One region of the Diaphorobacter nitroreducens genome, then DNA from elsewhere that is predicted to be linked to it. Evidence: predicted binding sites of a transcription regulator. Region 1 holds the regulator's gene; each other region holds the start of a gene.

Evidence for each region. The regulator FNR, encoded in region 1, switches genes on or off when oxygen is low (the NO sensors DNR and NnrR bind a similar motif). The targets are predictions, from matches to a motif close to TTGATNNNNATCAA.
Region 2: the regulator FNR is predicted to act here: its motif matches at 2,874-2,887, upstream of BA022_RS12130 (bacteriohemerythrin).
Region 3: the regulator FNR is predicted to act here: its motif matches at 2,678-2,691, upstream of ubiM (5-demethoxyubiquinol-8 5-hydroxylase UbiM).

What each region holds. Positions count from the first base shown of each region.
Region 1 covers NZ_CP016278.1:2,131,004-2,135,439, reverse strand. Annotated here, with positions in the region: gene ccoG (cytochrome c oxidase accessory protein CcoG) at 1-1,213, shown strand, start outside; gene BA022_RS10000 (FixH family protein) at 1,275-1,553, shown strand; gene BA022_RS09995 (hypothetical protein) at 1,630-1,917, shown strand; gene fnr (fumarate/nitrate reduction transcriptional regulator Fnr) at 1,959-2,702, opposite strand; gene hemN (oxygen-independent coproporphyrinogen III oxidase) at 2,874-4,256, shown strand; gene BA022_RS09980 (sulfite exporter TauE/SafE family protein) at 4,260-4,436, shown strand, end outside.
Region 2 covers NZ_CP016278.1:2,597,266-2,601,701, reverse strand. Annotated here, with positions in the region: gene BA022_RS12140 (M23 family metallopeptidase) at 1-824, opposite strand, end outside; gene tyrS (tyrosine--tRNA ligase) at 1,018-2,250, shown strand; gene BA022_RS12130 (bacteriohemerythrin) at 2,321-2,749, opposite strand; gene BA022_RS12125 (LysR substrate-binding domain-containing protein) at 3,001-4,011, opposite strand; gene BA022_RS12120 (DUF2917 domain-containing protein) at 4,236-4,436, shown strand, end outside.
Region 3 covers NZ_CP016278.1:3,166,179-3,170,614, reverse strand. Annotated here, with positions in the region: gene BA022_RS14900 (B12-binding domain-containing radical SAM protein) at 1-168, opposite strand, end outside; gene BA022_RS14895 (sensor domain-containing diguanylate cyclase) at 247-1,257, opposite strand; gene ubiM (5-demethoxyubiquinol-8 5-hydroxylase UbiM) at 1,345-2,610, opposite strand; gene BA022_RS14885 (DUF6139 family protein) at 2,783-3,022, shown strand; gene BA022_RS14880 (acetoacetate--CoA ligase) at 3,108-4,436, shown strand, end outside.

The DNA of each region.
Region 1 (4,436 bases):
CCTCGGAGCACGCCGTTTCTATATTTTTGGTTTGGTGCTTTACCCGCAGGACTTCATTTATCTGACGGGTTTGCTGATTATTTCCGCGCTGTCGCTTTTTCTGTTTACCGCAGTGGCGGGACGCCTGTGGTGCGGCTTCTCCTGTCCCCAGACCGTATACACGGAAATGTTCATGTGGATCGAGCACAAAGTCGAAGGCGACCGCAGTGCCCGTATGCGCCTGGACAATGGTCCGTGGACATTTGAGAAGATCTGGAAAAAATCTGTCAAGCAAGCCATTTGGATTGCGGTCGCATTCTGGACCGGCTTCACCTTCGTGGGCTATTTCGTTCCGATTCGCGAGCTGGGGGGAGAGTTGCTGGCCCTGCAAGGAGGGTGGCAGATATTCTGGGTGATCTTCTATGGGTTGGCCACGTACGGTAACGCAGGATTCCTGCGCGAGCAGGTATGCAAATACATGTGCCCTTATGCGCGTTTCCAAAGCGCAATGTTCGACAGGGACACGCTGGTCGTCTCTTACGATCCTGAGCGCGGCGAGCCTCGCGGGCCCCGTAACAAGACGGTAGACCACAAAGCTGCGGGACTGGGTGACTGCATCGATTGCACGCTGTGTGTCCAGGTCTGCCCAACGGGTATCGATATTCGCAACGGACTGCAATATGAATGCATTGGTTGCGGTCTCTGCGTGGACGCTTGCAATACCGTGATGGACAAGATGAAGTATCCGCGCGGGCTTATTCGCTTCTCAACGCAGAACGGCGTCAAGAACCACTGGACCCAATCGCAAATGCTCAAACGCGTGCTGCGACCCCGTGTGTTGTTCTATTCAGCGGTGCTGGTGGTGTTGTGCATCGGCATGCTGGCCAGCTTGGTGGTACGCACCCCGTTGAAGGTGGACATCGTGCGCGACCGCGCTGCGCTCTCGCGCATCGTGGCGGGAGGCAAGCTGGAAAATATCTACCGGCTGCAGATCATGAACGCCACGGAGGGGGCGCAGCGCTACACCATCAGCGCCCACGGTATGGAAGGGCTGGAAGTGGCGTCCGAGACCGCAATTGACATTGGACCGGCGGAATCCCGATGGGTGGTTGTCCGTCTTCAAATTCCGTATGGCTCAGCATCTCCTGGATCGCATACGGTGTATTTCGATATTCAAGCGCAGGGTGATAAAGCCCAAGTGGCAGAGAAATCCGTATTCCTCGTACCCCGCTGAAGGCGGTCGTGGAATACAAATGAACAAGCTGTGCTCATAAATGAGCGAGGAGTTAATATAAATGTTGAGTAATTCCCCCATGAAACTGGACGACGACGGAAAGCCTTGGTGGACGTTTGGCCATGTCTGGCTTGTCATCGCGGGGCCGGTGATTGTCATCATTGCGGGCTTCGTGACCCTCTGGCTGGCCGTGAGCAAACCCGACCCCGTCATCGCGGAAGACTATTACCAACGGGGCTTGAACATCAACGAGACCCTGAAGGAGTCTGGGGGCGACATGACGCCTGCCATGAAGGGGCGCAACCATGCAGCTACTCCGCTGGAGGATCAACCGCGCTGACCGGCAGGGCGAGTCCTCTTTGCATGCCGGAGAACAGATGCTAGGCTGTCAACTACACTTGCTAGGAGATGGGCGAATGTGGATGCAACGATTGATGTGGATCGCGTGGCCGGCCTTTTTGATGGCGGGCGTCATGGAAATGGTAGTGTTCGCCTTCGTGGATCCAGAAGCGCTGCAGTGGTTTGATCAACCCCTGCATCTCTCGCGCGAAGGTGTGTATACCATCGCCTTCTTCACGTTCTGGTTCGTACTCATGGCTTCCAGCGCATTGACGACGCTGTTGTCACTCTCGCCCTTTGAGTTGAATCGCTGCCCCGTGCCCAAAGGGGCGCGGCCGGCTGATTGCGCCAAATACGTTTCCTGATCTTTCCGCCGATCAGTTATGAATGAACAAAAAACCGAGGCTTAATGGCAGGCTTGCTGGCTGTTGACAATGCGCTTCAGCGCATCGGTATCGACGATGCGCACATGGCGCTGTTTTACTTCCACAATACCTTCTTCCACGAACTTGGAAAACGTGCGGCTGACGGTTTCCAGTTTCAATCCCAGGTAGCTGCCGATCTCTTCGCGTGTCATGCGCAGCACCAATTCGGATTGTGAGAAACCCCGAGCATGCAAGCGTTGTACGAGATTCAACAGGAATGCGGCAAGGCGTTCCTCGGCACGCATACTCCCCAGCAACAGCATGACCCCATGCTCACGAACAATCTCGCGGCTCATGATCTTGTGCACATGGTGCTGTAGTGCCGTTACTTCGCGCGACAACTCTTCAATACGGTCGAAGGGCATGACGCATACTTCGGCGTCTTCAAGCGCCACCGCATCGCAAGTGTGGCGGTCGCTCACGATGCCATCCAGGCCGATGATCTCGCCCGCCATTTGAAAACCCGTCACTTGATCGCGACCGTCTTCGGTGGCGACACAGGTCTTGAAGAATCCGGTGCGGATGGCAAAAAGGGATGTGAAGGGTTCACCGTTCCGGAAAAGCGTGCCGCCACGCTTGATCTTGCGTCGTACAGCAACAATGTCATCGATGCGCTTGAGTTGCTGGTCGTCCAGACCCACGGGCATGCACAGCTCACGCAGATTGCAGTTTGAGCAGGCAACTTTGATGGTCTGGAGATTCGTATGCATGGGAACCCTGTTCATGGCTTGAGCTTACCTCTGAACGGCTGGGAGACATGGAATGCCGTAGGCCGTTGGACGACTTTGAGCCGAAGTCAAATTGTCGCCACAAGGACCTTATGGGCGCTTGATCAACGTCAAGGACTCATGGGGGACTCTACGGCACAGTGATATGAAAGTGCAAGGAATCCCGTCATGACCGTTGTTACAACAGAGCTCCTGCGTCGCTTTGACGTCCCAGGGCCGCGCTACACCTCTTATCCGACTGCTGATCGTTTTGTCGAGGCTTTTGGCGAGCGGGAATACATCCTTGCGCTGCAGCAGCGTCGCGTGGGTTCGGTAGCCAAGGCGATGCCTTTGTCGCTTTATGTCCACATCCCGTTTTGTGAATCGCTGTGCTATTACTGCGCGTGTAACAAGATCATTACCCGGCATCCAGAGCGGGCAGAGGTCTACTTGCGTTACCTCAGCCGTGAGATCGACCTGCATACGGCGCACTGCGGTGTGGGTCAGCATGTGAGCCAGCTGCATTTCGGCGGAGGCACGCCTACTTTTCTGACGGATGACGGTTTGCGCGAACTGATGGGCATGCTGAGGCGCAGTTTCGTCCTCGTTCCGGGGGGGGAGTACTCCATAGAAGTGGACCCCCGGACCGTGGATGAAGCGCGGCTGGGATTGTTGGCGGAGCTGGGTTTCAATCGCCTGAGCTTTGGCGTGCAGGATTTCGACCCTGAAGTACAAAAGGCCGTGCACCGCATTCAGCCTGCCGAAAAGGTGTTCGCGTTGGTCGATGCGGCTCGGAAGCTCGGGTTTGAATCGGTGAACGTGGATTTGATCTACGGGCTGCCGCGACAGACACCGGAGTCGTTTGATCGCACCTTGGAGCAGGTAGCCGAGCTGCGGCCAGACCGGATCGCGCTGTATGCGTACGCTCACTTGCCAGAACGCTTCAAGTCGCAGCGACGCATCATCACGGCCGAGTTGCCCATGGCTTCGGCCAAGGTGTCCATGCTGGCCCGGTCACTTGATGTGTTCCAGGAAGCCGGCTACGTCTACGTGGGCATGGACCATTTTGCGCTGCCTGACGATGCGCTGGCGGTGGCCAAGCGGCAAGGCAGGCTGCACCGCAATTTCCAAGGCTATAGCACGCAGCCCGATTGCGACCTGATTGGTCTGGGCGTTTCTGCCATCGGGCGCGTGGGCGCTACTTACAGCCAAAATGTGAAAACGCTGGACGAGTATTACGACTGCATTAACCAGGGGCATTTGCCTGTGGTGCGCGGGCTGGCGTTGACCAAGGACGACTTGGTGCGCCGCGCAGTCATCATGGCGTTGATGTGCCAAGGTGAATTGCTGTTTGAGCCGTTGGAACAGTCCTGGCTGATTGATTTCCGCAGTTATTTCGATGCGGAATTACAGCAACTGCAAGAAATGGCGGCTCAGGGCTTGGTGAAAATCAGTGATGAGGGCGTTGAAGTCACGCCCATGGGATGGTATTTCGTGCGCGGCGTGGCCATGGTGTTCGACAAGTATCTGCAGGCTGACCGTAACCGCGCTCGCTTTTCCCGGATTATTTGACCCATGCTGTGGGCGCTGGCCACGACGGCCTTCCTGATGGGGCTGATGGGAGGGGCTCACTGTTTGGCGATGTGTTCTGTTCCCTGCGCGGCGCTTACGGGGCTGGGTGGCACGCCGGACGCCACCCACACCATTCAATGGGCGTCCCGCCGCGGAATCCTCCAACGGGTAGCGCAGTTT
Region 2 (4,436 bases), 470 kb from region 1:
CCCTTGGTGGCTCCCGGCTCCTGGAACCAGACGGCGCTGTGGGTCTTGTCGCCATTGTGGAACTCGGCGCTCAGCACGCGGCCGCTGCGCAGGGGCTCGCCATCTGCCTCCAGGGTTTCATACACCACCGAGAAGCGGTCTTCCTTGCGCAGGGCGCGCCGGAAATCGATGTCACCGGAGAACACCTCTGCCAGCTGCACGGCGACGGCGTCGGGAATGTTGGCGGCATCCGTTGCCGCAAACAGCGAACTGCGGATGATGCCGCCCGCCAGGCGGCTGCCCACCGTCAGCGGCGCCGTCTCGATGCGCGAGGCGAAGCTGCCGTCCTGCTGGCGCTCGACCACCAGGCGCTTGAAGCTCCCGCTGTCGTCGGGGGCCCAGCGCGCCGTCAGGCGGGTGAGGCGGTGATCGTCGGTCGTCTCGGCGGACATCGAGCGGCCGGTGCGTCCCAGCAGGTTCTGCCGCACGTTGGCGTCACTGCGCAGGAAGGCCGAAGCCGCGGGGTCTGCCACGCCCAGGCGCTGCAGGATGCTCTCGGCGGTATCGGCGCTGCGGGTGACGTCGGAGCGGTACAGCGCGTACTGCGGGATGTCCACCAGCGACGACAGCGGTTCGTCTGCCGCCAGCGACTGCACAGCCTGGGTGACGGTGCGCACGGGCAGGTCGGCCGGGTCGGGCGCGAACGAAGCCACTGCGAAGGCACCGCCGCCGCCGGTGAGCAGCAGGGTGGCCACGGCGGCGGTGATGCGTTTTGGATGTTTCTGAACGGACTGCTTCAGTTGGTTGAGCAATACCAGGCAGGCGGTCGTCAAGCCGTTGTTCAAGAGTCTTACCCCAGGCGTCTGTGTGCTTCCAGGCCCCGGGCCAGGGGTCTTAAAGGGCGGGAGGCACTGTCAATGTCGTAGTGCAGTGGAAGGGAGCGAACGCCGGGCGTACGGGTGGCCCACTAGAATCCACGGCTGGAAAGTGCCCGGAAGTATAGTCGTTGGGGCCCTGGCGGCACCCCAAAAAACCCTCATGAATCAATCTGCTGTTACAACATTCCCGGTGACCGATGGTGTAGGACGGGCGCTTGAAGTCTCCCTGCGCGGGGTCGACGAGCTTCTGCCCCAAGAAGAATGGACCCAGAAACTGGCGCGTTCGGAGGCCACGGGCCAGCCGCTGCGCATCAAGCTCGGGCTGGACCCCACGGCGCCGGACATCCACCTGGGCCATACGGTGGTGCTCAACAAGATGCGCCAATTGCAGGACCTGGGCCACCAGGTCATCTTCCTGATCGGCGACTTCACCACGCTGATCGGCGACCCATCGGGCCGCAACAGCACGCGCCCGCCCCTGACGGCCGAGCAGATCAAGGTCAACGCCGAAACCTACTACACCCAGGCGGCCAAGGTGCTGGACCCTGCACGCACCGAGATCCGCTACAACAGCGAGTGGTGCGACCAGTTGGGTGCGCGCGGCATGATTCAGCTGTCGGCCAAGTACACCGTGGCACGCATGATGGAGCGCAACGATTTCCACCAGCGCTTCACCGACGGCAGCTCCATCAGCCTGCACGAGTTCCTCTACCCGCTACTGCAGGGCTATGACTCGGTAGCGCTCAGGAGCGACCTGGAGCTGGGCGGCACCGACCAGAAGTTCAACCTGCTCATGGGACGCCATCTGCAGCAAGAATGGGGGCAGGAGCCGCAGTGTGTGCTCACCATGCCGCTGCTGGTGGGGCTGGATGGCGTGGACAAGATGTCCAAGTCCAAGAACAACTACATCGGCATCACGGAGGACGCCAACTCCATGTTCGCCAAGGTGCTCTCCATCTCGGACACCCTGATGTGGGACTGGTACACGCTGCTGTCGTTCAGGAGCCTGGACGAAATCGCCGCGCTCAAGGCCGAGGTGGCGGCAGGCCGCAATCCCAAGGATGCCAAGGTGATGCTGGCCAAGGAGATCACCGCGCGCTTTCACAGCGCCGCACTGGCCGACGCGGCCGAGCAGGATTTCATCAACCGCAGCAAGGGCGGCATCCCCGACGACATTCCCGAAGTCCGCCTGGCGGGCGCGCCCCTGGGCATCGGCGCGCTGCTCAAGCAGGCCAACCTTGCGCCCTCGACCAGCGAGGCCAACCGCCTCATCGACGGCGGCGGCGTGCGCGTGGACGGCGGCGTGGTCAGCGACAAGGGCCTGAAGCTGGAAGCGGGCAGCTACGTGGTGCAGGTCGGCAAGCGCAAGTTCGCGCGCGTTATCCTGGCCTGACGCCCGGCGGGGCGCGACCGCGCTCCCGCTTTGCCAAGCCACTCCGCGCAGTGGCTTTTTTCATGCCCTTTCAGGCCAGGGCGACGGTGCGTTGCGCCTGCAGCGCCTCGCGCATGAAAGGCAGGTAGGCGCGGTCCACCTTGCAGATATGGTGCACCAGCCATTGCTTGAGGAATTCCAGCGCCTCCAGCGTGACCTCCTGCCCGCCGTCAAAGCGCGTCAGCAGATCCATGGCCTTGCGCGTGAAGCCGTCATGCTCGGCCTTATGGGCGGGAGTCTCGGCGTAGTCGTGCTGCTGGAACAGCACCTCCTCCACGATGAAGTGGTTGTGCGTGTAGTCCACCAAGCCTTCCAAAATTTCGCCCACGGCGCTGCGGCGCGGGCTCGCCGCGCTCAGTTCATCGTGCAGGGCGTTGGTCAGCGCGACCAGTTGACGGTGCTGGTCGTCGATTTCGGGCAGGCCAAGTTCCAGTTCCGCGGTCCAGGGCATGAAAGGCATACAGGGTCTTCTCTTCTGTCCATTGGTGTTGTCGGGGGCGGGGCATAGCCTGCCGACGGTCGCAGACCTTTGCGTGACAACCCATAAGGGAAGACCATGTCATTCGCATGGATTTGCATGGGCCTTGATCTTCGTCAGACGAAGCGCCCGGCTGCGTGAGCGGTTTGCCACGCATTCCTGTGCAAAAAAAGCCAAACGCGCCCGCCCATCGCGCGCTAGGCGCTATAAATAGAGGAGCGACCGTGCCGCGCTCAGGAGATGTCGTCGTTCAGGTCCGTGTCCGGCACTTCGCCGACGGCTTGGCGCGTGGCTTCGGCCTGCAGCAGCAGCCAGGCGCTGAACGCCTGGATTTCGGGGCGCTGGCCGCTGCGCGGGCCGACGACCAGCCAGTACACCAGCGGAGAGTCCAGCCGGTGGCCCGGCAGCACCTCCTGCAGGTCGCCCGAGGCGAGGCTTTCCGCGATCAGCGGCATGCGCGCCAGCGCCAGACCCTGGCCGGCCAGCGCGGCCTGGACGATCTGCTGCGCGTAGTTGAAGTACAGCCAGCGCTTGGGCTGCAGCCGCCCCAGGCCGTGCAGTTCGAACCAGCGCCGCCAGGTGATCCACTCGAAATAGGGCATGCGGTGCGCGTCGCCTGCCTCGATGAGCGTGAACTGCGCCACGTCGGCCGGCGTGCGGATGGGCGGCATGCTGTTGAGGAGCCAGGGGCTGGCCACCACCGCCAGTTGCTCGCCAAACAGCCGCTGCGCGCCCGCAGTCTGCGTGCCGGGCACGCTGGAGCGCAGGGCCAGGTCCACGTCGGCCGTCTCCAGGTCCACGATGGTGTCGGTTGCGTCGATGCGGATGTCGATGTCGGGGTTGTCGCGCTGGAATTCCTCCATGCGCGGGATCAGCCACATGGACGCAAAGCTGGCCCAGGTGGTGATGGCCACGCTCTTGCGCCCCGCCGTCTGGCGCACCAGGCGTACGGCCGCGTCCATGCGCTCCAGCGCGGGCGCCACGGCGCGCTGCAGCTGGCCGCCGGCGCTGGTGAGCTCCACGGCGCGTGTGTGGCGCAGAAACAGGGGTACGCCCACTTCGTCCTCCAGCGCCTGGATCTGGCGGCTCACCGCCGACTGGGTCAGGGCCAGTTCCTCGGCTGCGGCGCGGAAGTTCAAATGCCGCGCCACGGCCAGAAATGCGCGCCAATGGCCTACGGCCACGGGCCGGGTGCGCAGATGCGCGATGGGAGGAGCGCTGGCGGGCAAGAGGGGGGAGTTCATGGCAGATTGATGACCATTGGGAATCAAAATGCTAGCGCTTTTTCATCGATCGCGCAGCAGGCTGCTCAGGCAGCGGTTGCACCGCTGGCGTTTGCCGTCCCCAGGGGCATGGGGGTGATACGGTGATTGATGCCGTTCCGTAATCGATGAGGCCCTCCGTTTTCATTGGACGGTGCCCGGGTCGCAGTCGCACACTGACGTCACTTCAAAGGGTTTACCAGGAGATGACCGTGACCACCTCGCAAGTTCTGCATTCGCAAGCCTCCAGCGTTCCCGCCGGCGTTGCCGGAACGGAACTGTGCACCATTCCCCAGGGCGCGGCGCGCAGCCTGCACCCGCGCGCGCCGATGCAGTTGCGCGTGGTCAGCGGCCTGGCCTGGGTGACCTTGAGCGACGGCCCCCATGGCTGGCGCGAGGATTCGGGG
Region 3 (4,436 bases), 1.0 Mb from region 1:
GTCGCGCGAGAGCAGCCGCAACACCAGCGCGATCGCCAGGTCCTCCTGCCACGCCGGCACGCCGCGCGAGCGCAGAAAGCCCGTGAGGTAGGCGGTGGAGGGGTAGGGCGTGTTGAGCTGCGTCATCGGCGGGATGACGGACAGCACGCGGGGCAGGGCTGCGGGCATGGGCAAAGGGGTGGAGGGGGCTGGCAGAGCGGCGGATTATCCCGGCCCCCTGCCGCGCATGCCCGTGCGGGGGCTTGTTCAGCGCACGGCGCGGCGCGCCTTCTTGGCGGCGTACATGGCGCGGTCGGCCTCGCGCAGCGCCTCGTCGGCCGTCATGCCGTTGGGGAGCACGGCGATCACACCCACGCTGGCGCCGGCGTAGTCGATGGGGGCGCCCGCCCCGCCAAAGCGCCCGCGCGTGGCCTGTGCCAGGCGCTGGCCGAACCCCTGGCGGGCCGCCTCCAGCGCCGGGCCGGGCGCGGGGCCGGGGCCTACGGCCACGAACTCATCGCCCCCGTAGCGTGCAACGAAGTCCTGCGCGCGCGCCGCGCCGCGCAGCCGCTCGGCCATGTCGGCCAGGAAGAGGTCGCCCACCTCGTGGCCATAGGTGTCGTTGATCGCCTTGAAACCGTCCAGGTCCATGAAGGCGATCAGCACCGCCGTGCCCTGGCGCGCGCCTTGCGCCAGTTGCTGGTGCAGCATCTCGCGCAGCGCGCGGCGGTTGGGTAGGCCGGTGAGGGCATCGGTCGCCGCATAGGCCGCCAGCCGGGCATTGGCCTGCAGCAATTGCTGCAGCAGCAGCTCGCGCTCGACCTGCTGGCCAATGAGCCGCGCGAACAGCGTCAGCGCGTTGCGCGCCTGGGAAGTGAGCTCCTGGCGCTCGTCGCTGGCGGCGCAGAGCGTGCCGTAGAGCTGGCCGTCGGCCATGCGCACCGGTGTGCTGGCGTAGGTCTGGATGCCCAGCGCCGCGGCGGCCTGCGAATCGCCCCAGCATTGCCCCACGTCGGCGGTGAAGGGGCGGCCCTCGTCCAGCGCGCGTTTGCACAACGTGTCGTGCCAGGGCACGCTCAGTCCCTCGGGGATCTGCATTTGGCGCGTGTTGCGCGCGTACAGCACACGCTGCACACCCCGCTCCAGGTCCACCACCGTGAGGTAGGTGGATTCGAACCCGGTGATGTCTTCCAGCAGCTCCAGCAGCGGCCGGGTGAGCTCTTCGACGGTGCGTGCGCGGGTGACGGTCTCGCAGAGATGGTCCAACAGGTTGTCCATGCGGCCATTATGGATGGGTGTGCCGCAGGACGTAGGCCGGGACAGGCAGCGAGTGCCTGCCCCTCCAGTTGGATGGCGGTGTGCGCACTAAGGTGCGGCGCTGGGCCAGGCGGGGCGCCGGCCTGTGAGCTGGCTCACGATGGCGCCCTTGAGGGGCGGCAGCCGGTTGGCGCCCGCCAGCACCACCTGGCGCAGCAGGCGGGGCAGCGGCCGGTCGTCGGTGTACAGGCGCACGATGGCATTCGTGCCCTGGTACAGCGGCCAGGCGTGGCGGTGATGGCCGCGCGCGTAGCCTTCCAGCACGCTGGCGGCGCCGATGTCCGCGCCGCGCTCGCGTGCCTGGGTGAGAGTGCGCGTGAGGCTGTCCACACCCGCCAGCCCCAGGTTGAACCCGTGCGCCGTCACCGGGTGCATGCCGACGGCCGCGTCACCCAGCAGCGCGCAGCGCGCGGCGGCGAAGCGGTGCGCATACACGGCGACCAGCGGGTAGGCGTGGCGCTCGCCCACCAGCCGCATTGCGCCCAGGCGGTCCTTGAACTGGGCTTGCACGCGTGCGGCGAATGCCTCAGGGGGCAGTGCCAGCAACTCCTGCGCATGCGCCGCGCCGGTGGTGACCACGGCCGAGCACATCGGCGCGCCATCGACCAGGTCGCCCGGCAGCGGCAGGATCGCCAGCGTCTGCTCGTAGCCGAAGCACTCGTGCGCGACCTCGTGGTGCGGCAGTTCATGGCGCAGGCGGCAGACGATGACCGTGCGGCCGAAGTCGTGCATGGCTGCGCCGATGCTCAACTGGCGCCGCGTGGCGGAAAAGCGGCTGTCGGCCGCCACCAGCAGCGGGGCCTGCAGACGCAGGGGCGCTGCGTCGAGGTTGCGGGTGTCGGTGTATTCCAGCTCGGCATGCGCGGGCGTGACGGCCACGCGGGTGACGCGCGCCTCGGTGACCAGTCGTACGCCGGGCGTGTGCGCGGCTACCTCGTAGGCCGTGCGGCGCAGCGCGTGGTTGGGCACGATCCAGCCCAGATGCTGGACGCCACTGCCGCCTGCGTGCAGCTGCATGGCCCCGCGCTGGCCCACGGGGCCGTCGTGCACCTGCGCCTCGCGCAGCAGGCCGACCTCGTGCGCGGCCAGGCGCTGCCAGCTGCCGATGCGCTGCAGCGTGGCCACGCTGGGGTGGGTGAGTGCGATCTCGCGCCCGTCGGCCGGTGGCGCGGCCAGCGTGGAGACGGGTTGCTGCTCCAGCACCGTGACCTGCATGCCGGCCTGGGCCAGCGAGGCCGCCAGCGACAGCCCGGCAGGCCCCGCACCCACGATGAGCACGTCGCTGCGCTGAGAGGAAACGTCTTGTGTTGTCATGATTCAGAAACAGGCCGCCGGCAGTGGCAACAGCGGGCAATTGTCGGCAGGGCGGAAAGCGGCGATCTTGCCTTGCGTCAAGCACGGCGGCCATGCGGCCGCTTCCTACGCCGGGCGGGCGATGGTCTCACTACAGTGGAGAACCCTGCAACCAGCAAGCAAAGGACCCGACATGCGCGTGGACATCTACCGCCGATCCGAAGCCGAGGGGCGTTATTCCCATCTGGCCGTGCCCGAGGGCAAGCCCATACCGCAGGAGGCCATCAATACCGATTGGAACTGCGAGCACCGCGCCGTGGAACGGGACGAAACCCAGGCGCACTGGAACGACCTTGGTATTCCCGAGCCCGGACGGCAGTTGCGCGACAAGGGCTATGCCATCACCAGCGTGACGGAGCAGCCGCGGCGCTGAGGCCAGGTGCGACCGGCGAGGTGCCGCCGGCCAGTTGTCACGTGCGTGGCGCGCACGGAGGCAGCGACCGCGCTAGGCTGTGCGCATGGAGACACACCACAACATCCCCCCAACACACCCGCCTTACGCGCCCCAGATACGCCGCTACCAGGATTGGCTGCAGGCGCAGCACGGCCTGCGCTTTGACGATTACGACGCGCTCTGGCGCTGGTCCACCACCGATCTGGACGCCTTCTGGCAGAGCATCTGGGACTACTTCGACCTGCAGTCACCCACGCCGCACAGCGCGGTACTCGCAAAGAACGTGATGCCCGGCGCGCAGTGGTTCCCCGGCGCGCAGGTGAACTACGCGCGCCAGGTGCTGCGCCATGTGGACGCCGCACAGGCCGCAGGCCAGCCGGCCCTCATCGGCCGCAACGAACGCGGCGAGCGCCGCGAGCTGTCCTGGCCCGCGCTGCGCCGGCAGGTGGCGGCGCTGGCGCTGCACATGAGGGCTCAAGGCGTACAGCCCGGCGATCGCGTGGCAGCCTACCTGCCCAACATCCCCGAGACCATCGTCGCCTTCCTGGCCTGCGCCAGCATCGGCGCGGTGTGGAGCCTGTGCGCGCCCGACATGGGCACGCACGCGGTGCTGGACCGCTTCCGCCAGATCGCACCGACGGTGCTGTTGGCCGTGGACGGCGTCACCTATGGGGGGCGCGACCACGACCGTTGCGACGTGCTGGCGGAACTGCGCGCGCAACTGCCCACGCTGCGCCACGTGGTGCTGGTGAACAACCTGAATGCTTCAAAAATAGTAGCTGATACCGCTTGCTACGCAAGCGTCATCGCCCGAAATGATGCAGAGACTGCGGCCTTTGAACCGGCGTGGCTGCCGTTCGACCACCCGCTGTGGATCGTCTATTCCAGCGGCACTACCGGCCTGCCCAAGCCCATCGTGCACGGTCATGGCGGTATGTTGCTGGTGATGCTGCAGCTGGCGGTGCTGCACAACGACATCGGCTGCAGCTACGCGCCCAACTCCCTGGGCGAGCGCTACCACTGGTACAGCTCCACCGGCTGGATCATGTGGAACGCCCAGGTCGGCGGCCTGCTGGGCGGCACCACCTGCGTGCTGTACGACGGCAACCCCGGCGGCAGCAAGGAGCGGCCCGACTGGACAGTGCTGTGGCGCATGGCAGCCGAGGAGCGCGTGACCTTCTTCGGCGCTGGCGCCGCGTTCTACGGCCACTGCATGAAGGCCGGGATCACCCCTGCGGCCTGCGGCGATCTGTCGGCGATCCGCGTGCTGGGCTCCACGGGGTCGCCGCTGCCTGCCGAAGTGCAGCGGTGGGGATCGCAACTCCTGGCCAGCGCGGGCGTGCCTCAGGTCTGGTGGTGCAACATCTCCGGCGGCACCGACTTCGCGGGCGCC